Regions from separate parts of the Arthrobacter sp. SAFR-044 genome, predicted to be linked through region 2. Evidence: riboswitches for the same ligand, from Rfam matches in the RefSeq annotation. Region 2 holds a riboswitch; the other holds the start of a gene.
The links. Region 2 has a riboswitch for glycine ahead of ACR65J_RS20845 (methylenetetrahydrofolate reductase). Riboswitches for the same ligand answer to the same signal wherever they lie in the genome.
Positions count from the first base shown of each region.

Region 1: it holds a riboswitch for glycine, as region 2 does, so the genes downstream of both, gcvP (aminomethyl-transferring glycine dehydrogenase) here and ACR65J_RS20845 (methylenetetrahydrofolate reductase) in region 2, are expected to answer to the same signal.

Region 1 covers NZ_JBPFDN010000022.1:20,097-36,072, forward strand. Annotated here, with positions in the region: gene araB (ribulokinase) at 1-1,637, shown strand, start outside; gene ACR65J_RS20685 (L-ribulose-5-phosphate 4-epimerase) at 1,634-2,362, shown strand; gene araA (L-arabinose isomerase) at 2,392-3,912, shown strand; gene ACR65J_RS20695 (LacI family DNA-binding transcriptional regulator) at 3,952-4,983, shown strand; gene ACR65J_RS20700 (hypothetical protein) at 5,074-5,265, shown strand; gene ACR65J_RS20705 (DUF4193 domain-containing protein) at 5,358-5,660, shown strand; gene ACR65J_RS20710 (AMIN-like domain-containing (lipo)protein) at 5,832-6,383, shown strand; gene ACR65J_RS20715 (APC family permease) at 6,454-8,010, opposite strand; gene ACR65J_RS20720 (Dps family protein) at 8,232-8,711, shown strand; gene ACR65J_RS20725 (MFS transporter) at 8,799-10,355, opposite strand; gene ACR65J_RS20730 (TetR/AcrR family transcriptional regulator) at 10,439-10,975, shown strand; glycine riboswitch at 11,069-11,166, shown strand; glycine riboswitch at 11,197-11,303, shown strand; gene gcvP (aminomethyl-transferring glycine dehydrogenase) at 11,357-14,206, shown strand; gene gcvT (glycine cleavage system aminomethyltransferase GcvT) at 14,218-15,366, shown strand; partial or broken gene ACR65J_RS20745 (serine dehydratase beta chain) at 15,919-15,976, shown strand, end outside.
Region 2 covers NZ_JBPFDN010000024.1:63-5,309, reverse strand. Annotated here, with positions in the region: gene cycA (D-serine/D-alanine/glycine transporter) at 1-1,279, shown strand, start outside; gene purU (formyltetrahydrofolate deformylase) at 1,354-2,217, shown strand; glycine riboswitch at 2,309-2,408, shown strand; gene ACR65J_RS20845 (methylenetetrahydrofolate reductase) at 2,562-3,398, shown strand; gene ACR65J_RS20840 (hypothetical protein) at 3,546-4,349, shown strand; gene ACR65J_RS20835 (LamB/YcsF family protein) at 4,333-5,082, shown strand.

The sequences.
Region 1 (15,976 bases), on a different contig from region 2:
ATGAGTATCCGCACGCAGTGGTTACCGATGCCCTGCCCAAGGACCCAGCGGGCGCAGGATCCGACGGACAAGCCGCAAGGCTTCCCGGGGAATGGGCGCTGCAGGTGCCCAACGACTACCGGGAGGTCCTGCGGACCGCCGTCCCCGCCGCGGTGGCGGACGCCGGGATCGACCCTGCCGCCGTCGTCGGCATTGCCACGGATTTCACTGCCTGCACCATGGTCCCGGTCAAGGCGGACGGCACACCCCTCAACGAACTGCCCGGCTTCGCCAACCGCCCGCACGCCTACGTGAAGCTCTGGCGCCACCACGCTGCGCAGGGCCAGGCCGACCGGATCAACCGGCTTGCCGCCGAACGGGGGGAGGACTGGCTTCCCCGCTACGGGGGCCTGATCTCCTCTGAATGGGAGTTCGCCAAGGGGCTGCAGCTGCTGGAGGAGGACCCGGAGGCCTACGCCGCGATGGACCACTGGGTGGAGGCGGCGGACTGGATCGTCTGGCAGCTCTGCGGCCGGTATGTCCGCAACGCCTGCACTGCCGGCTACAAGGGCATCTACCAGGATGGCCGGTATCCTTCCGAAGAGTTCCTGGCCGCCCTGAACCCGGACTTCAAGGACTTTGTCAGCTCCAAGCTGGAGCACACCATCGGCCAGCTGGGGGACGCCGCCGGCACCCTTACGGCGGAGGCAGCGGCCTGGACCGGGCTGCCGGAGGGCATCGCGGTGGCCGTGGGAAACGTTGACGCCCATGTCACGGCCCCGGCCGCGAAGGCTGTGGAATCCGGCCAGCTGGTGGCGATCATGGGCACCTCCACCTGCCACGTCATGAACGGCAGCGAGCTGCGCGAGGTGCCGGGAATGTGCGGTGCCGTGGATGGTGGAATCGTGCCGGGCCTGTGGGGTTACGAGGCCGGACAGTCAGGCGTGGGCGACATCTTCGGCTGGTTCACCAAGTACGGCGTCCCGCCCGAATATCACCAGGCTGCCAAGGACGCCGGACTGGGGATTCACGAGTACCTCACCGAACTGGCATCCCGGCAGGCCATCGGACAGCACGGCCTGATCGCGCTCGACTGGCATTCCGGCAACCGTTCGGTCCTGGTGGACCACGAGCTTTCGGGCATGGTGGTGGGCCAGACCCTGGCCACCAGGCCGGAGGATACCTACCGCGCGCTGCTGGAAGCCACAGCCTTTGGAACCCGCACCATCGTGGACGCCTTCCGCGACGCCGGGGTCCCGGTCAAGGAATTCATCGTGGCCGGCGGCCTGCTCAAGAACAGGCTCCTGATGCAGATCTATGCAGACGCCACCGGCCTGCAGCTGTCCACCATCGGCTCGGAACAAGGTCCGGCCCTGGGATCGGCCATCCACGCCGCCGTCGCAGCGGGCGAATACGCGGACATCCGTGCGGCCGCCGCGGCCATGGGCGCCGAGCCCGGGGAGGTCTACACGCCAATTCCCGAAAACGCGGCCGCCTACGAAGAACTGTTCCAGGAATACAAGGCCCTCCACGACTACTTCGGCCGGGGCGGTAACGACGTGATGCACCGGCTCAAGGCCATCCAGCGCAAAGCCGCCCAAGCGGCCCAGCCTGGCGCAGGCGCCGTGTCCGAAGCACCCGTGGGGGTGTCCGCATGACCGCCGGAACAGGCGCCGGAACCGGTCTCCTGGAAACCATTGCCCGGGTCCGGGCGGAGGTGTGCGCCCTGCACGCGGAGCTGACCCGGTACGGACTGGTGGTGTGGACCGCCGGCAACGTTTCGGCCCGCGTTCCCGGCACCGACCTCATGGTCATCAAGCCCTCCGGCGTCTCGTACCAGGACCTGACCCCGGAGCAGATGATTGTCACCGACCTGTATGGCACCCCGGTCAGGGGCACCAACCTTGGTGGGGGCGGCACGGTGGACTGGGGCAATCCCGCGCTGTCGCCGTCGTCGGACACGGCCGCGCACGCCTACGTGTACCGGCACATGCCGGAGGTGGGAGGGGTGGTGCACACGCACTCCACGTATGCCACCGCGTGGGCTGCCCGGGGAGAAGCCATTCCGTGCGTGCTGACCATGATGGGGGACGAGTTCGGCGGGTCCATCCCCGTGGGCCCGTTCGCGCTGATCGGTGACGACTCGATCGGCCACGGCATCGTGGAAACGCTGAAGAATTCCAAGTCCCCTGCGGTCCTGATGCAGAACCACGGCCCGTTCACCATCGGCAAGGACGCCCGGTCCGCCGTGAAGGCCGCTGTCATGTGCGAGGAAGTGGCCCGCACCGTGCACGTTTCCCGGCAGCTGGGCGAGCCGCTGCCCATCGGCCAGGACCACATCGACTCCCTTTACGCCCGCTACCAGAACGTTTACGGCCAATAACCGGCCCAAAACTCTTCCCAGGAGAATTCATGAGCACCGCAGCAACCACGTCCCTCGACGGCTACGAAGTCTGGTTCCTTACGGGCAGCCAGCACCTCTACGGGGAGGAAGTCCTCAAGCAGGTGGCCGCCCAATCGCAGGAGATCGCCAACCAGCTCAATGCCTCCTCGTCGGTTCCCGTGCGGATCGTGTGGAAGCCGGTCCTGACCGACTCCGATGCCATCCGGCGCACCGCGCTGGAGGCGAACTCGGATGACTCGGTCATCGGAGTGACGGCCTGGATGCACACCTTCAGCCCGGCCAAGATGTGGATCCAGGGCCTGGACCTGCTGCGCAAGCCCCTGCTGCACCTGCATACGCAGGCCAACCGCGACCTGCCGTGGGCGGACATCGATTTCGATTTCATGAACCTGAACCAGGCCGCGCACGGCGACCGCGAGTTCGGCTACATCCAGTCCCGCCTGGGCATCGCCCGGAAGACCGTCGTCGGGCACGTCTCCAACCCCGAGGTGGCACGCCAAGTGGGTTCGTGGCAGCGGGCCGCCGCCGGCTGGGCCGCCGTCCGGAGCCTGAAGCTCACCCGCTTCGGCGACAACATGCGCAACGTGGCCGTGACCGAAGGCGACAAAACCGAGGCCGAGCTGCGTTTCGGCGTCGCGGTCAACACCTGGTCCGTCAACGAGCTCGCCGATGCCGTCCACGGTGCTGCGGAGTCCGACGTCGACGCCCTGGTGGCCGAGTATGAGGACCTTTACGACGTGGTGCCGGAGCTCCGCGCAGGCGCGGCCCGGCACGACTCCCTGCGGTACGGCGCCCGGATCGAACTGGGCCTGCGGTCCTTCCTGGAAGGCAACGGCTCCGCCGCGTTCACCACCTCCTTCGAGGACCTCGGCGCCCTCCGCCAGCTTCCCGGCCTGGCCGTGCAGCGGCTCATGGCCGCCGGTTACGGGTTCGGCGCCGAAGGCGACTGGAAGACCGCCATCCTGGTCCGGGCCGCCAAGGTCATGGGCGCCGGCCTGCCCGGCGGCGCCTCCCTCATGGAGGACTACACCTACCACCTGGAACCCGGCTCCGAGAAGATCCTGGGCGCCCACATGCTCGAGGTCTGCCCCTCCCTCACGGCAGCAAAGCCGCGGCTGGAAATCCACCCCCTGGGTATCGGCGGCAAAGAAGACCCCGTCCGCCTGGTGTTCGACGCCGACGCCTCCCCGGGCGTCGTCGTCGCCCTGTCCGACATGCGCGACCGTTTCCGCCTGGTGGCCAACGCCGTCGACGTCGTCCCGCTCGACCAGCCGCTGCCCAACCTCCCCGTGGCCCGCGCCCTGTGGGAGCCGAAGCCGGACTTCGCCACCTCCGCCGCCGCCTGGCTCACCGCCGGCGCCGCCCACCACACCGTGCTCTCCACCCAGGTGGGCATGGACGTCTTCGAGGACTTCGCCGACATCGCCAAAACGGAACTGCTCACCATCGACGAAGACACCACCATCCGCCAGTTCAAGAAGGACCTGAACTGGAACGCCGCCTACTACAAACTGGCCGGTGGGATCTGATCCAGTGCCACCGGTGAGGTCCCGGCCACGCCGGCCGCCATGGACAGGAACCCCGTGACGGACGGCAGGCCACGCCGCCTGCCCCGGCTCGAGGACGTGGCGGAACTGGCCGGGGTCTCGCACCAGACCGTCTCACGGGTGGTCAACAACCACCCCAACGTCAGCCCCGGGACCCGCGGGAAGGTGGAAGCGGCGATTGCCGCACTCGGCTACCGCCGCAACACCGCCGCGCGGAGCCTGGTCACCCGGCGCTCGCAGACCATCGGCGTCCTGGGCAGCGAGCTCTCGCAGTACGGCCCTGCCAACACCCTGCTGGGGGTGGAACGTGCGGCGCGGGATGCTGGATACTTCGTCAGCGTCGCGGCGCTGCGGGAGGTCAACCGGGACGCGATCCTGGACGCCGTCCGGCACTTCCTGGACCAGTCGGTGGACGGAATCGTGGTGATCGTTCCGCACTTGGAGACGCTGGCCGCCCTGGCGGTACTGCCCATCGGAGTACCGGTGGTGGCCGTGGGTCCCACCGGAAATGACACCGTGGGCGGCGTCAAGGTGGACCAGCACCGCGGGGCCGAACTGGCAGTGGAACACCTCATCGGGCAGGGGCACGTCCGGATCGGACACGTCGCGGGGCCCCAGGAATGGATCGACGCCGTGGCCCGCGCCAACGGCTGGCGGGACGCCCTGGCCTCCGCCGGACTCACCGCAGACCTGATTGCCGAGGGGGACTGGAGTGCGGGCAGCGGTTATGAGATCGGCAGGCGGCTGGCAGCCGGCGGCCATGCCACTGCCCTTTTCGTCGGCAACGACCAGATGGCGCTGGGGGTCCTGCGCGCGCTGAACGAGGCGGGCATCAGGGTGCCGCAGGACGTATCCGTGGTGGGCTTCGACGACCAGCCCGAGGCCGGCTATTTCAGTCCGCCCCTCACCGTGGTCCGGCAGGACTTTGAAGAGCTGGGCCGCCGGTGCATGGACATGATGCTCACGGCATTCGAGGGCATGGAGGGGCCACGGACCCTGGTGGTGGAGCCTGAACTGGTCCTGCGCAGCAGCACGGCCCCGCCCGGGCGGTAACGTCAGCGTCGCCGGAATCAATCGTCGCCGTTAATCCGGCGGAGACCGCGGCGAAACGTGGCCACAACAATGGCTGCGTAGGTTTCAGGCATGACGGCTACCCTGTACGTCCGGCTCCGCGACTGGCTGCTGGACACTTTCACCTACGAGTCCGAATCCGATGCCGCCGACGCCACCCGGTGGGGCTGGCTGCCGGCCCTAAGCGGAGTGACCATAGGGGCCGGCCAGGCCCGCTCGGAGCACGCAGGAGAAGTGCCTGGAACGGGCCCAATGTCTGGTTAAGCACACTATTGCGCCGGTAGCGGGATAATGCCCTAAACTGCTTCACTGAGGTGCCTGAAATGGCGCTGCGCAGCAACGAAAGTGAACATGCTATGGCTACCGATTACGATGCTCCACGCAAGCAGGAAGAAGAGTCGCCGGCCGACTCTCTCGAGGCCCTCCAGGCATCACGGAGCGGCAGCGCGCAGACCGCGGTTATCGATGTCGACGAGAACGACACCGCCGAAGGTATCGACCTGCCCGGCGCCGACCTTTCCAATGAGGAACTGACCGTCATTGTGGTCCCCGAGCAGTCTGACGAGTTCACCTGCTCGTCGTGCTTCCTGGTCCGCCACCGGTCGCAGGTTGCCCGCGAGAAGGACGGCCTGAAGTACTGCCGCGACTGCGAAGGCTAAATTTCCATCCTGCTTTTCCCGGCGCCGGCCATCTCCCCGAGGTGGCCGGCGCTGCTTTGTCCCCCGCCGCTTTGTCCCGCGCCGCCGTCGTTATCAAAATGACCCTCGTTTCCGCCCGCGAACGCTCCTACGCTGGAAGCATCCAACGGCTCTTATTTTGGATGGCACGGCATGAAGAAGTTCATTATGTGGCTTGTGGCAGTCCTGTTCGCCGCAGGCCTGGGTTTGGTGGTTCCGGGGGCCGCCTCGGCAACCACGTCGTACTGCGGACTCACTTGGGGTTCGCTGATGAAATCCGACGGCGCCATGAGCGGCGCGCCCGTCACCGACGTCCGGACCGGGCAGCACTACTGCTTCGACCGGCTGGTGGTTGACCTGGGCGGCTCGCCGGCACCCGGCTACACCGTCCGCTACGTCCCGCAGGTTATCCAGGACGGCTCGGGGGCGGTCGTGCCAACGCGGGGCGGCGCCCGGCTGCAGGTGGTCGTCAAAGCGCCGGCCTATGACAATAACGGGCAGTCCACCTACACCCCCGCCGACAAGGCTGAGCTCTCCAACGTTTCGGGTTACCAGACCTTCCGCCAGGTGGTCTGGGCCGGAAGCTTCGAGGGCCAGACCACCATTGGCCTGGGCGTCCGTGGCCGCCTGCCGTTCCGGGTGTTCACGCTTGACGGTCCGGGCTCCGGCTCCCGCCTGGTGGTGGACGTGGCGCACTACTGGTGAGCCATCCGTCGTCGGCGACAACAAAGGTGCCGTGCCCCTGGCAGGGGCACGGCACCTTTCTGTTGGGGCCTTATTCCGGAATTACCAGCGCGGGGGTGTCCTGCTTGAGGGTTTCCCCGCGGAAGAAGCCCGGGTGCGTGCGGGACACGACCAGCATGACCACGGCGCCCAGGGCGAGGATGCCAATGCCAAGGATGAACACCAGGCCCACGCCGAACACCTCGGAACCGCTGCCGAACTCGGGTGCGAGGCTGTCCACGGCGGTCTGGACGAACACCACGAACAGCCCCACGCCGCCCACCACCGGGCAGACCAGCCGGAGCACAAAGTGGCGCACGCTGTTGAACAGGCTGTGGCGGAAGTACCAGGTGCAGGCCAGCGCGGTAAGTCCGTAGTAGAAGCAGATCATCAGGCCCAGGGCCAGGATGGTGTCGTTCAGGACGTTCTCGCTGACCACATGCATCACTGCGTAGAACCCCGCTGACATGACGCCGGCGGCGATGGTGGCGAAGCCCGGCGTCGAAAACTTCCTGCTGATCCGGCTGAAGGGCTCGGGCAGAGCGCCGTAGTGGGCCATGGCCAGCAGGCTGCGCGACGGCGACATGAAGGTGGACTGCAGGGAGGCGGCAGAGCTGGAGAGCACGGCGAGGGACATCAGGATGGCGAACGGGCCCATGATGGGGGAGGCCAGCGCCGTGAAGATGTTCTCGTGGTTTTCGGCGTTGTTCAGGCCGTTGCCGGTATCGCCGACGCCGGCGAACATCATGGTGGCGATGCTGACCAACAGGTAGATGGCCAGGACGATGACGGCGGTCAGGGTGCCCGCAACGCCGGCGGTCTTCTTGCCGTTGGCCGTTTCCTCATTGACCGTCAGGCAGACGTCCCAGCCCCAGTACACGAAGATGGACAGGGAGATGCCGGCGGCGATCTGCCCGAACGTTTCGATCCTGGTGACGTCGAACCAGTCCCAGCTGAAGGGGATGGCTGTTTCCGATGTCGACCAGTTGGCAAAGGCCATGGCGACGAACAGGCCCAGCACCAGCAGCTGGAAGCCCACCAGGCTGTACTGCACCAACTTGGTGGTGTGCAGGCCGCGGTAGCTGACCCAGACGGCCAGCGCCACGAAGACGAAGCAGGTGATGACGTTCAACGCTTTGTTGTCCGCCAGTTCCGCCAGCTCGGGGGAGCCGGTGAGCTGGGAGAGGAAAAGGTAGAAGAAGTCGACGGCGACGCCGGCCAGGTTGGACAGCACGATGATGTTGGCGGCCAGCAGGCCCCAGCCGCCCATCCAGCCGATCCAGGGGCCGAACGCCTTGGTCACCCAGGTGAAGGTGGTGCCGCTGTCCGGGGAGTCGGCGTTGAGCTCCCGGTAGGCGAGCGAGACCAGGATCATCGGAATGAACCCGATCAGGAAGATGACGGGCAGCTGGAGGCCGGCTTCGTTGACGGTGGGTCCGAGTGCGCTGGTGAGGGTATAGGCAGGGGCGATGGTTGAAATGCCCAGGACGACGACGGCCAGGAGTCCGAGCTGGCCGCCCTTGAGTCCCTTGGCGCTGACGCCGTCCGCGGACGGCGCGTGGGCGTCCGGACCGGGTTTGGCCGTACTGGTGCGGATTATCTCTGTCATGGCACCACTTTCTGGAAGGCTGTGAGACGGAGGTCACTATATGAATGGCGTTCATTTAGTATGCGGGTGCCGCCGCTGTGATGCAAGACGCAATATGAATCCCATTCGTTTATGACTCACTTTCGAAATTAGTAAGCTCACTGAGAAATTGCCTTTGGCCCTGCCGCCACGCCGTCCACGGCTGGTAGCGTCTGCCGTACTGGACCAATTGAGGAGGATGCATGAAAGCTTCACCGACGCTGACCAACAACCTGCAGGCTGTCCTGGCGGACCTGATCGAGCTCCATGTCCAGGGCAAGCAGGCGCACTGGAATATCGTGGGCACCAACTTCCGCGACCTTCACCTGCAGCTTGATGAGATCGTGGACGCCGCCCGCCAGTTCGCCGACGACACTGCAGAGCGCATGCGTGCCCTGCACGCGCTTCCCGATGGCCGCAGCTCCACCGTTGCCGAAACCACCAGCCTGGCCCAGTTCCCTGACGGGCTCATCAGCACCAGGGATGCCATTGAGCGGATCGTTGCCGCCATGGAAGCTGCCGTTGGCACCATGCGGAAAGTCCATGACGAAGTGGATGAGGAAGACCCCACCTCCGCGGACCTCCTGCACGAGTTCATCGCCAGGCTGGAGCAGTTCGCCTGGATGGTGCAGGCGGAAAACATGAAGCCCACCGCCAAGGTCACGGCCGCTGATTCCAAGTAGCGCACGTCCCGAGGGGCGTTCGGCGCCGGGGTTGCCCCGGCGCCGGACGCCTTTTTAACGCTGCCCACCGGCCTGGGCTGGGTGCTGCTACGTCGCTTTGGGCACTTTCCGAAGGACGACGGCGGCCAGGACTGCCGCCGTCGACATCAGTACCAGCGCAATCGCGGCAGTGATGTGCACGCCGGAATCGAACGCGGCCGCTGCGGCGGCGCGGACCGCGGCGGCGAGTGAATCCGGCAGCAGATTGGCCGCCTCTACCGCGCCGGCCAGCGTTTCCCCTGCGTTGTGCAGTGAGGCTCCGGGCAGCATGGCCTCCAGTCCCGCCGGCAGCCGAAGGTTTTGCTGGTAGGACGCCGTCAGGATGGAGCCCAGCACTGCGGTCCCCAGCAGCGAGCCAACTTCGTAGCCGGTCTCGGAAATCGCCGCCGCAGCTCCTGATTTGGCTGGCGGGGCCGAGCCGAGGATGAGGTCGTTCGAGATGGTTTCCGCCGTCCCCACGCCAAGCGCCAGGACCAGCAGCGCCGCCAGCAGGAGCGAGGGCCCGCCGTCGTGGTTTCCGAAAGCCACCATGCTGTAGCCGCATGCGCTGAAGGCCAGGCCCAAAGCCACCACGTATCCGGGGCGGACCTTACGAACCAGTGGCACCGCCACCAGGCCTGCCGCCACCGTGGCTGCCAGCGCCGGGATCATGGCAACGCCCGCTGCCGAAGGAGTCATTCCTTCGAGGAGTTGGAGGTGCTGGGCAAGGAACAGTATGAACCCGTTGAAGGAAAACAGGGCAAGGATATTGGCGCTGATGGCCATGCTGAATACCCTGTTCCGGAACAAGGACATGTCCAGCAGTGGGTGCTCCAGCCGGTACTGCCGCCGCACGAAAACGACGCCCATGGCCAGTCCGAAAGTAATGGTGGCCAGCCCGGCAGGGCCCGGACCTTCGGTGGCCACGGACTTGATGCCGTAGACCGCGGGCACCATGACCAGCATGGAGAGCAGGATGCTTGGGATATCCACCTTGCCCGGCGCGGGGTCCCTGGATTCCGGAATGAGGGCCGGCCCCAGCGCCAGCAGGGGGAGCATGAGCGGCACGGCCACCAGGAAGACGGCGCCCCACCAGAAGTGCTCCACCAGCCATCCGCCCAGGATTGGCCCCAGGGCGGCGCCGCCGGAAAAGCCTGCGGCCCAGATGGCAACGGCCAGCCTCCTGCGGTTGGGCTCAGGAAAGATGTTGCGGATCAGCGACAAGGTGGACGGCATCAGCATGGCGCCGAAGAATCCCAGCGCGGCGCGCCCGGCGACCAGCCACTCCGCGGTGGGGGCAAAGGCTGTAGCGGCGGAGAGCCCGGCAAAGCCCATGCTGCCGATAACCAGCAGCCGCCGGCGCCCTATCCGGTCGCCGAGGCTTCCCATTGACACCAGCAGCCCGGCCAGGACCAAGGGATAGGCGTCAATGATCCACAGCAGCTGCAGGCCGGTCGGTTCCAGGGCGCGGGCGATGGCAGGCAGGGCAAACGTCAGGGCCGTATTGTCCACCGCCACCAGCAGCACGGGAAACATCAGCAGCCCCAGCGCAAGCCAATCGCGCCACGGGCGGCGTGCAAGCGTGCTGTCCCCGTGGGTTTGAGGGGGGCTGAAAGAGATCGTCATAAAATAACTATACCGTCCGGACGGTATAGTTTCGAAGCGAGGCTATTCCGTTTTCCGTCCAGGCGGAGGGCATGATGGGGGTTATGCCCCGAAAGCCTGTAGCGCGTGATGCGGTCCTTGACGCCTTCGAGTCCCTGTTGATCGAAGTGGGGGAGCGGGCGGCAACCCTGGATGCCGTTGCCAAGAAGGCCGGAGTGTCCAAAGGGGGCCTCCTGTACCACTTCCCCAGCAAGGAAGCGCTCATCGCCGTGCTGCTTGACCGCCTTGAGGAACTGGCAAGGGCAGATGCCGATGCCATGGCTTCGGCCAACGAAGGTGCCGCCGCCTATTTCATCCGTTCCTCCGTCTGGGCGGATACTCCGCTGGACCGGTCCATCGTGGCCGCCACGCGGCTTGCCGAGGTGGCGCACCAGGAGACGCGCCAACGGTTCGCGGCCATCCAGCAGCGATGGCTGGACGAGATCGCAGCGGATGTGGGCCCCGGGCTGGCCAAGGCCGTCCTGTACATGGGAGACGGGTTGTACTTCAATGCGATGCTGTCCGTGGGCCCTGCGCCGGCAGGGGGAGCGGCCGCCGATGTGGAGGAGCTTCTCGCGGCATTGGAGCGGCTCCGCAGGTAGTTCCGCCATTTGCCGGGAGGGGTTGTGGCGTAGGACAATGGAGAGTTGTGAGGGCTGTCACCGGCCGTCATAATCCAACAACTGAATAGCCTTTGATCTGCGGCGGGAGAGTCCTGCCCGAAGTACAGGCAGGCGCCGTAGGAGCAAATCCTCCCCAGGAATCTCGCAGGCCCCTGTACCGCCGCGGCGAGGCGCCTCTGGAAAGCAGCAGGCAGTTATCTGGACTCCCCTCGGGAGCGAAACGACTGTTGTGCTCACCGACGGTGCAAGCGGGTCCTGCCCAGGCAGGCAACGCGGAAACTCTCAGGTCCAATACAGAGCGGGGAGGGACCCGAATAGCTGTGGCGTACCCTGCGCCGCCTGAAAAAATGGAGTTCCTTCGTGTCGGTTACCCCAGCCTCCACCACCTTCGTAGACCGCCATATCGGCGCACGCCACCAGGACGACGTCGACACCATGCTCAAAGCCGTTGGCTACGGCACGGTGGATTCCCTGGTTGATACCGCCGTTCCCAAGGTCATCCGCCAGGAAACCGCCCTCCGCCTGCAGGATGCCCTCAGCGAAGTTGAAGTGCTTGCGGAACTGCGCAGGCTCGCCGCCAAGAACAAGACCGCCGTCCAGTTGATCGGCCAGGGCTACTACGACACCATCACCCCTGCCGTGATACGCCGGAACATCCTCGAGGCCCCGGCCTGGTACACCGCCTACACTCCGTACCAGCCTGAGATTTCCCAGGGCAGGCTCGAGGCGCTGCTGAACTTCCAGACCATGGTCCAGGACCTGGTGGGCCTGCCCATCGCCAACGCCTCGCTGCTGGATGAAGCGACCGCCGTGGCCGAGGCCGTGCTGCTGATGCGCCGCTCCAACAAGACCAAGCCTGCAGCGGACGGCAAGACTGTCCTGGACATCGACGTGCTGCCGCAGACCATCGCGATCGTCAAGGGCCGCGCCGAGGCGCTCGGCTTCGAAGTTGAGGTCGCCGACCTGTCCAACGGCCTGCCCGACGGCGACATCAATGGCATCGTGCTCCAGCAGCCCGGAGCCTCCGGCCGGGTCTGGGACCAGTCCGCCACTGTTGCGGCGGCGAAGGACCGCGGTGCACTGGTCACCGTGGCCGCTGACCTGCTGGCCCTGACCCTGATCACCCCTCCGGGCGAGCAGGGCGCCGACATCGCTGTCGGCTCCACGCAGCGCTTCGGCGTGCCGTTGTTCTTCGGCGGCCCGCACGCCGCCTACATGGCCGTCCGCAAGGGCCTGGAGCGTTCGCTGCCCGGCCGCCTGGTGGGCGTGTCCAAGGACGATGCAGGGGTTCCCGCGTACCGCCTGGCGCTGCAGACCCGCGAGCAGCACATCCGCCGCGAGAAGGCCACGTCCAACATCTGCACGGCGCAGGCCCTGCTGGCCATCGTCTCCTCCATGTATGCCGTCTACCACGGCCCCGACGGACTGAAGGCCATTGCCGAGGCGGCGCACCGCCACGCGCGTACCCTGGCCACCTCGCTCGCAGCCGCGGGCGTGGAGGTGCTGCACTCGAGCTTCTTCGACACGCTGACCGTCCGCGTCCCCGGCCGCGCTGCAGCGCTTGTCGCCGATGCCGAGGCACGTGGAATCAACCTGCGTTCCGTCGACGCCGACACGGTTGGCATCTCTCTGGATGAAACCACGACGGTGGCCATCGTCGCCGACGTCGCGGACGTCTTTGGCGCTTCCGTTGCCGCGGCTGACGGCTTCGGACTGGAGGCCGCCGTCGAACGTTCCTCCGCGTACCTGCAGCACCCGGTGTTCAACACGCACCGGTCCGAAACGCAGCTGCTGCGCTACATCAGGAAGCTGTCGGACCGGGACCTGGCGCTGGACCGCACCATGATCCCGCTGGGCTCGTGCACCATGAAGCTGAACGCCACCGCCGAGATGGAGGCCATTTCCTGGCCGGAGTTCGCCTCCATCCACCCCTTCGCGCCGGACTCCCAGACCGAAGGCTGGCGTGAACTGATCGCCGATCTGGAGGCGGACCTGACCGCGATCACCGGCTACGACCAGGTGTCCATCCAGCCGAACGCCGGATCGCAGGGCGAGCTCGCGGGCCTGCTGGCCATCCGCGGCTACCACCACTCCCGCGGGGAAGAGCAGCGCAACGTCTGCCTGATTCCTGCCTCGGCCCACGGCACCAACGCGGCCTCCGCCGTCCTGGCGGGCATGAAGGTGGTCGTGGTGGCTACGGCCGCGGACGGCACCATCAACCATGATGACCTGACGGCCAAGATCGAAGCCAACAAGGATGTCCTGTCCTGCATCATGATCACGTACCCGTCCACGCACGGGGTGTACGACGGGGACGTCCGCGAGGTCTGCGATGCCGTGCACGCAGCCGGAGGACAGGTCTACATCGACGGCGCCAACCTGAACGCCCTGGTGGGCCTGGCCCAGCCCGGTAAGTTCGGCGGCGACGTCTCGCACCTGAACCTGCACAAGACCTTCTGCATCCCGCACGGCGGCGGCGGGCCCGGCGTCGGACCCGTGGCAGCCAAGGCGCACCTGGCACCGTTCATGCCGGGCGACGCCACCACCTGGACCCCTGGGTCCGGCGCCACTGACGTGCCGATTGCGGCGTCCCGGTTCGGCTCTGCAGGCGTGCTGCCCATTTCCTGGGCCTACGTGAAGCTGATGGGCGGCGAAGGGCTGACCGAGGCCACCAAGTCAGCCCTGCTGGCAGCGAACTACGTTGCCTCCCGCCTGAACGAGTATTTCCCGGTCCTCTACACCGGCGAAGGCGGCCTCGTGGCGCACGAATGCATTCTGGACCTGCGCGAGTTGACCGCGAAGACCGGCGTTACGGCCGAGGATGTGGCCAAGCGCCTCATCGACTTCGGCTTCCACGCGCCCACCCTGGCGTTCCCGGTGGCAGGCACCTTGATGGTGGAACCCACGGAGTCCGAGGACCTGGGCGAGATCGACCGCTTTATCGAGGCCATGATTACCATCCGCAAGGAAATCGACCAGGTGGCCAACGGCGACTTCTCCGTGGCGGACTCACCCCTGCGCCGCGCACCCCACACGGCAGCCGCCGTCGTCAGCTCCGACTGGGACCGCGCCTACCCGCGGGAACAGGCAGCCTTCCCTGCCCACCACAAGCAGGACAAGTACTTCCCGCCGGTGGGACGGATCGACGGCGCCGCAGGCGACCGCAACCTGATCTGCTCCTGCCCGCCGCTCGAAGAGTTCGAGAACTGAGGGCTGCCACCATGACCGAGAAATACACCGCGCTGTACGAGGAGCACAAGAAGCTGGGCGCCTCCTTCACCGGCTTCGGCGGCTGGCAGATGCCATTGAAGTACAGCTCCGAACTGGCCGAACACCACGCGGTTCGAAAGGCCGCAGGCCTGTTCGACCTCTCCCACATGGGCGAAGTCTGGGTCACCGGTCCGGACGCTGCGGCCTTCCTCGACTTCGCCCTGGTGGGGAAGATCTCCGCCCTGGCGGTCGGCAAGGCCAAGTACTCGCTGATCTGCAACGAGGACGGCGGGATCATCGACGACCTCATCACCTACCGCCGTCCCGCCGCTGAAGACGGCACGGACGTCTTCCTGGTGGTGCCCAATGCAGGCAACGCCGCGGTGGTGGCGGCAGCCCTGCAGGAACGGGTCGCTGGGTTTGACGTGCTGGTGGAGGACGCCTCTGCCGGTACCTCGCTGGTGGCAGTGCAGGGCCCCAGTGCCCAGGAACTCCTGTTGCGCCTGGTCCCGGCCGCACAGCACTCCCTGGTGACGGAGCTGAAGTACTACGCCGCCGTGGAGGTTCCGTTTCTGGTGGGCGGCGCCGGCAAGGAACTCCTGCTCGCACGCACCGGGTATACCGGTGAGGACGGGTTCGAGATCTTCGTGGACAACGCAGACGCCCCCGCACTCTGGCAGGCACTGGTCGCCATTGCCGACGAAGGGGAACTGACCCCCGCCGGCCTGGCCTCCCGCGACTCCCTTCGCCTGGAAGCGGGAATGCCGCTGTACGGCAACGAACTGTCGCTGCAGGGCGACCCGTTCGCTGCAGGCCTGGGCCCCGTCGTCGCGCTCTTCAAGGAAGGCGACTTTGTTGGCAAGGCCGCCCTGGCAGCCAAAAAGGAAGCGGGCGCCGGCAGCACCTCCGGCCGCCGCCTCGTGGGGCTCAAAGGCAAGGGCCGCCGCGCAGGCCGCGCGCACTACCCCGTGCTCAAGGACGGCGTGACCGTCGGCGAAGTCACCTCCGGCCAGCCATCGCCCACCCTGGGGTACCCGATCGCCATGGCCTACGTCGACGTCGAGTATTCCGCACCCGGCACTGCCCTGGATATCGATCTCCGCGGCAAGGCAGAGCCCTTCGAAGTCGTCGACCTCCCGTTTTACCGCCGCGCCCAGTAATGTGCCTCGCCGTGGTCACCTTCGGTACCCGCGGATGGTGGTCGCCTTCGGGACCGCCGGACCGGACATTTTCACGCGTGCTGCTCGTTCCTCGCTTTGACGCACGCTTTCGAAAAGTCCGGCTCCGCCGGCCCCTCGTGCGAAAGTCGCGGTGGTGCGGGGAAGACAGCAGGGCCTAGAGGAAGCGGGTGGAGGCGGACCATGTGTGTTTTCCTGTCCGGGCAACCCGTGTCCTGGCTGCGCCTGCACGCCTGTCGCGTCAGTCGCAGGCCACGGGCCGGCTTAGAGGAAACGGGAGGGCGCGGACTACGTGTGTGTTTTCTTTCCCCGGCACTCACGATCGTTGTCAGCCTGCTCGTTGCCTGCCTGCCGGGTCGCTTTGGTGCCGTGTGCCTCGGGAGTGGGCGGGGCATCCGGCAGCGTGCGTCTAAGGGAGCGTCACGTCCGCTTAGCGGGCGTCTTCGCGACCGAGCACGCAGAGGATGTCCTGCCCGCTCCACCCCAACCACCCAGAGTGACCCGACCACACTGTTTTAGTTAGGAACCAATCGCATGGCTGTTGGCGTTTTTGATCTGTTTTCGATCGGTATTGGCCCTTCGTCTTCGCATA
Region 2 (5,247 bases):
CCTCAACTACAAGTCCTTCAGTGACTTTGCCGCTGACCTGCTGGGCCCGTGGGCCGGCTTCTTTACGGGCTGGACCTACTGGTTCTGCTGGGTGATCACCGGCATTGCGGACGTCATCGCCATCGCCGGGTACTCTCAGGAACTCTGGCCGGGGCTCCCGCTGTGGATCCCGGGCCTGGCAACGATTGCCATCCTCCTCCTGCTGAACCTCGCCACCGTCAAGGCATTCGGTGAGACCGAGTTCTGGTTCGCGCTGATCAAGATCATCGCCATCGCGGCCCTGATCATCGTGGGCCTCTTCATGATCTTCAGCGGTTTCCAGTCCGACGCCGGCCCTGCCACCTTCACCAACCTGTGGAGCCATGGCGGGTTCTTCCCGAACGAGTTCATGGGCTTCGTTGCCGGCTTCCAGATCGCAGTCTTCGCCTTCGTGGGCATCGAACTGGTGGGTACCACCGCTGCCGAGGCCAAGAACCCGGAGCGAAACCTGCCCAAGGCCATCAACTCCATCCCCATCCGCGTGCTCCTCTTCTACGTGGGTGCCCTCATCATCCTGATGGCCGTCACCCCCTGGACCGAGTTCAGGGCCGGCCACAGCCCCTTCATTGCCATGTTCTCCCTGGCGGGGCTGGGCGCCGCCGCCACTGTAGTCAACCTCGTGGTGCTGAGCTCCGCGATGTCCTCCGCGAACTCCGGCATTTATTCGACCTCCCGCATGGTCTTCGGCCTTGCACAGGAAGGCGACGCCCCGGACGTCTTTGGCAAACTGTCCCGGCGGAAGGTACCCCAGAACGCACTGTTCCTTTCCTGCGTGCTGTTGCTGTCCGGCGTCGTCCTCATGTATGCGGGCCAGGACGTGGGCAAGGCCTTCGACATGGTGACCACCGTCTCCGCCGTCTGCTTCGTCTTTGTCTGGTCGATCATCCTGGCCAGCTACATTGCCTTCCGCCGCCGGCGGCCGCACCTGCACGAGGCGTCGAAGTTCAAGATGCCCGGCGGCGTTGCCATGGTCTGGGTGGTCTTCGCCTTCTTCGCCTTCGTGATCTGGACCCTCACCACCCAGCCGGACACCCTGGTGGCCCTGCTGGTCACCCCGGTGTGGTTCATCCTGCTCGGCGCTGCATGGTTCGTCCTCCGCCGCCGGCCCGCACACCAGGCCCGTTTCGCCACGTTCCAGGCTGAACTGCAGGCAGACCAGGACTTCTCTGACGCCGCAGCCGGCAAGGCTGTACGGCCGGGTGCCGCCGCAGAAGCGGGGGAAGAGCGGGTCAAGCGGTGATCGGCACCAAGGCCCGCCCCACCGGGACCGGCACATCCGAGGCAGACACCTTCGAGGCCGGGCGGCTCCAGTCCGTGACCCCGGAAACCGGCAGGGAATTCGTGCTGACGTTCCACTGCCTGGATGCCCTCGGCATTGTCCAGGCGGTGTCGGCATACCTGCTGGAACAGGAATGCTACATCGTGGACATCAAGCAATTCGGCGACAGGGCAAGCGGCCGGTTCTTCATGCGCATCCACGTAACCTCGCAGGTTGAGCTGGACCTTGCCCGCCTCCGGGCCGGTTTCGGTCAGGTGGCCCAGGAGTGGCAGATGGACTGGCGCCTGGAACGCCACGGACGCAAGCAGCCCATCCTGGTGATGGTCTCCAAATACGAGCATTGCCTCAACGACCTCCTGTTCCGCGCCCGCAGCGGTGAGCTGCCCGTGGAGATCGCCGCCGTGGTGTCAAACCACCCGGACCTGGAACCGCTTGCTACGTGGCACGGTGTTCCGTTCCACCACATTCCGGTGACCCCTGAAACGAAAGCGGATGCGGAAGGGCGCCTCCTGGGCCTGGTGGACCACTACGCCGTGGAACTGGTGGTGCTTGCCCGCTACATGCAGGTGCTCAGCGATGAGGCCACCACCCGCCTGAGCGGCAAGGCCATCAATATCCACCACTCGTTCCTGCCCAGCTTCAAGGGTGCCAAGCCCTACCACCAGGCCTACGAGCGCGGCGTCAAAACGGTGGGCGCCACTGCCCACTACGTCAACTCCGAGCTGGACGAGGGGCCGATCATTTCACAGCAGGTCATCGAGGTGGACCATACTTACTCCGCCTCGGACCTGGTCACGGTTGGCCGCGACGCCGAATGCAAGGCGCTAACGAATGCGGTCCGCTGGCACGCTGAAGGGCGGATCGTCCTCTCCGGCAACCGGACGGTCATCCTCCGCTAATTGCCGGTCCATCCATGCGGCCGGTGCCCGCACTCCTTCTGCCGGAGGGCAGGCACCGGCCGCAGTACCACCACATCTAAAGACAGCCTTTCGAGCTGTGGCGGGAGAGTTCTCCCGGCCATCACCGGGCAGGCGCCGTAGGAGCAAATCCTCCCCAGGAATCTCTCAGGCCCATGTACCGTCACGGCGAGGCGACTCTGGAAAGCAGCGCTGCTCAGCCAGCGCTCACCGACGGTGCAAGCAGGCCCTGGCAGGGTTTGCGGAATCTCTCAGGTCCAATACAGAGCGGGGAGGGACCCGATCCATGCCGTGCCACCCGTGGCCGGCCGAACCTGGAGTTCCTCATGACGATTCAATCCCTCATGCCATCAGCCGCTGCACCGATTCCCGCGGAAGGACAGGCCGGCAATGCCGGGACGGTACTGCCTGTCCGGATGCAGATCAATCCCACGGAGGGTATTGCCGCCCGCGTCCAGGCCGCGGTACCCGCCGGGACACAGCTGACGGTGACGTGCCTGCCCCGCCAAGGCGTGGGGACCACCATCCGCACGGCCATCGAGCTTGCCTACCTTGGCTTCGAGGTTGTCCCGCACCTGGCCGCACGAAGCATCGAAAGCCGTGAGCAACTGGCCGGCGTGGTCCGGAACTGCCACGACGCCGGCATCGCCGAAGTGTTCGCCGTCGGCGGTGACGCCGGGGAGCCGGCCGGTCCCTATGACAGCAGCCTTCCGTTGCTGGAGGACGTCGCGGAGGTGTCCGGCGGACGGATCCGGGCCGGAGTGGCGGGTTACCCCGAGAGGCACCCCGGCCACGGCGAACTGCACATGCTTGATGCCCTGCTGGAAAAGCAGCATCTGGCATCGTCAATGGTGACGCAGCTGTGCTTTTCGGCTCCCCGCATCCAGTGGTACGCCGAAACCCTGCGCCGGGAAGGGGTGACCCTGCCTGTATGGGCCGGAGTGGCTGGTAGCGTTCCCCGGGCCCAGTTGATTTTGCTTGCCACGAAGATCGGCGTGGGCCCGTCCCTCAAACTGCTGAACCGCCGCGGCCCCCTCGGCCGCCGACTGCTCCGTGGCGGCCACTACTCCTCCCAGTCAATCCTCGCGCAACTGCAGGACGGCGGAGCGGTGAAGGGTATCCACCTGTACACCTTCAACAACCTGCACGGTCTCAACAGCTAAAAGGGCCGGCGGCGCCAGCTGGAAGGCCGGCGGCCGGGGCTGCCTGTGGCGCGGAGCGGAAAGTTCAGCATGCTTAGTGTTTGTCCACATAGGATGGGATAAGCACGGCAGCCTACCCGCTGCAGGTCGATTTGAATGAAGGTGACCATGGCCAGGCGCAGCAATCCCGCAGTACGAATCGCACAGGAAACCGCCCACAACGCAATGTTCGATGCCGACGGCAAACCCAAACCCGGCGTCCACAACATGCTCCTGAAGGCGGTGCAGATCCAGCGGCCCCTGGTGGTGGCCTACATCCGCCGGCTGCAGAAGAAGCATCCGCGGGCCACCGCCGCGCAGCTGGCAGACATCGCGGAGCGTGACTACCTGCGGGCCGTGACCGGCGGGGGTGCGCTGGTGGGTGCCACCGCCGTCGTCCCTGGTGTGGGAACCGTGGCGTCGCTTGGGCTTTCCGCAGCCGCAACCGTCGGCTTCCTGGAGGCGACGGCCCTCTACGCGACCTCGCTGGCAGAGCTCCACGGCATCCGCCTCACCAATCCCGAGAAGGCCGGGACCATGGTCATGGCCATCATGCTTGGCGAGGAAGGGACCGCCCTGATGGGCACTCTCAGCGGCCAGGCGGCCGGCGGCGCCAAGCCCGCCGACGTCTGGGGAAACATGCTGTCCAAGTCCTCGATGCCGGGGTTCGGCAACGTCCGGAAGAGGATCCAGCACGCCTTCCTGAAGAACCTGCTCAAACGCCAGGGCACGGCACTGTTCGGCAGGGCCCTTCCCTTCGGCATAGGCGCGGTTGTGGGTGGAGCCGGTAACCTCGTGATGGGCCGTGCCGTGGCGCAGAACGCCAGGGAGGCGTTCGGGCCCATGCCGGATACCATTCCCGGGGAGCTGACCGCTGCTGCCGGGCCGGACAACCTGACCCTGGAAGGCAACATACTTGGATCTCAACGCTGACGTAGGCCAATCATTCGGATCCTGGACCGCGGGAGGCGATCCGGCGATGTTCCAGCTGGCCACCAGCGTTAACGTGGCGTGCGGCCTCCATGCAGGCGATCCCGTCACCATGCTGGACAGCTGCCGGGCGGCCTACGAGCTGGATGTCACCGTAGGTGCACACGTTGGCTACCGCGATCTGGCCGGCTTCGGCCGGCGCTCACTGGACATGAGCTTTGATGAGCTTTTTGGTGACGTGCTGTACCAGCTGGGCGCGCTCGACGGCGTCGCGCACGCCGTGGGTGCTTCGGTGGACTTCGTGAAACCGCACGGTGCGCTGTATGACACCCTGGTCCATGATGCCGAGCAGGCCTCCGCCCTGTTGGCGGCGGTGAACGCCTACGATCCGGGCCTTCCCATCCTGGGCTTCCCCGGCTCGGAGCTGTTGAAGCAGGCCAAGGAGGCAGGCCACCCCGTGTTCACCGAGGCTTTTGCTGACCGCGCCTATTTCGCCGACGGCACGTTGGTGCCGCTTTCGCGGGAAGACGCCCTACTGCACGACGTCGACACGATCGTCGAGCGGGCAGTTCGCCTGGCAACAAAAGGCGAAGTGGTGGCCATCGACGGGTCCTTGGTCGCGGTCCGGCCTGACTCGCTGCGTATCCACGGCGAGACTCCTGGCGCCGTGGAGGCTGCAGCCCACATTCGGGCAGGTCTTGAGGCCTCAGGCGTGGAGCTGGAGGCCTTCGCGTAGAAGGCGGTGGCGTGCTCCGGACCCAGTGACTGCTGATCGTGGCCAACATGTAGTGTCCAGGGCTCGCATCATCCCGACGGTACTAGTGGCGTCGTGAGGAGTTCGGCCCAGAGTGGATCGTCGGCTGGCAGGTCGTCGAGGTCCACGTACCTGTCGTCGTCGGGT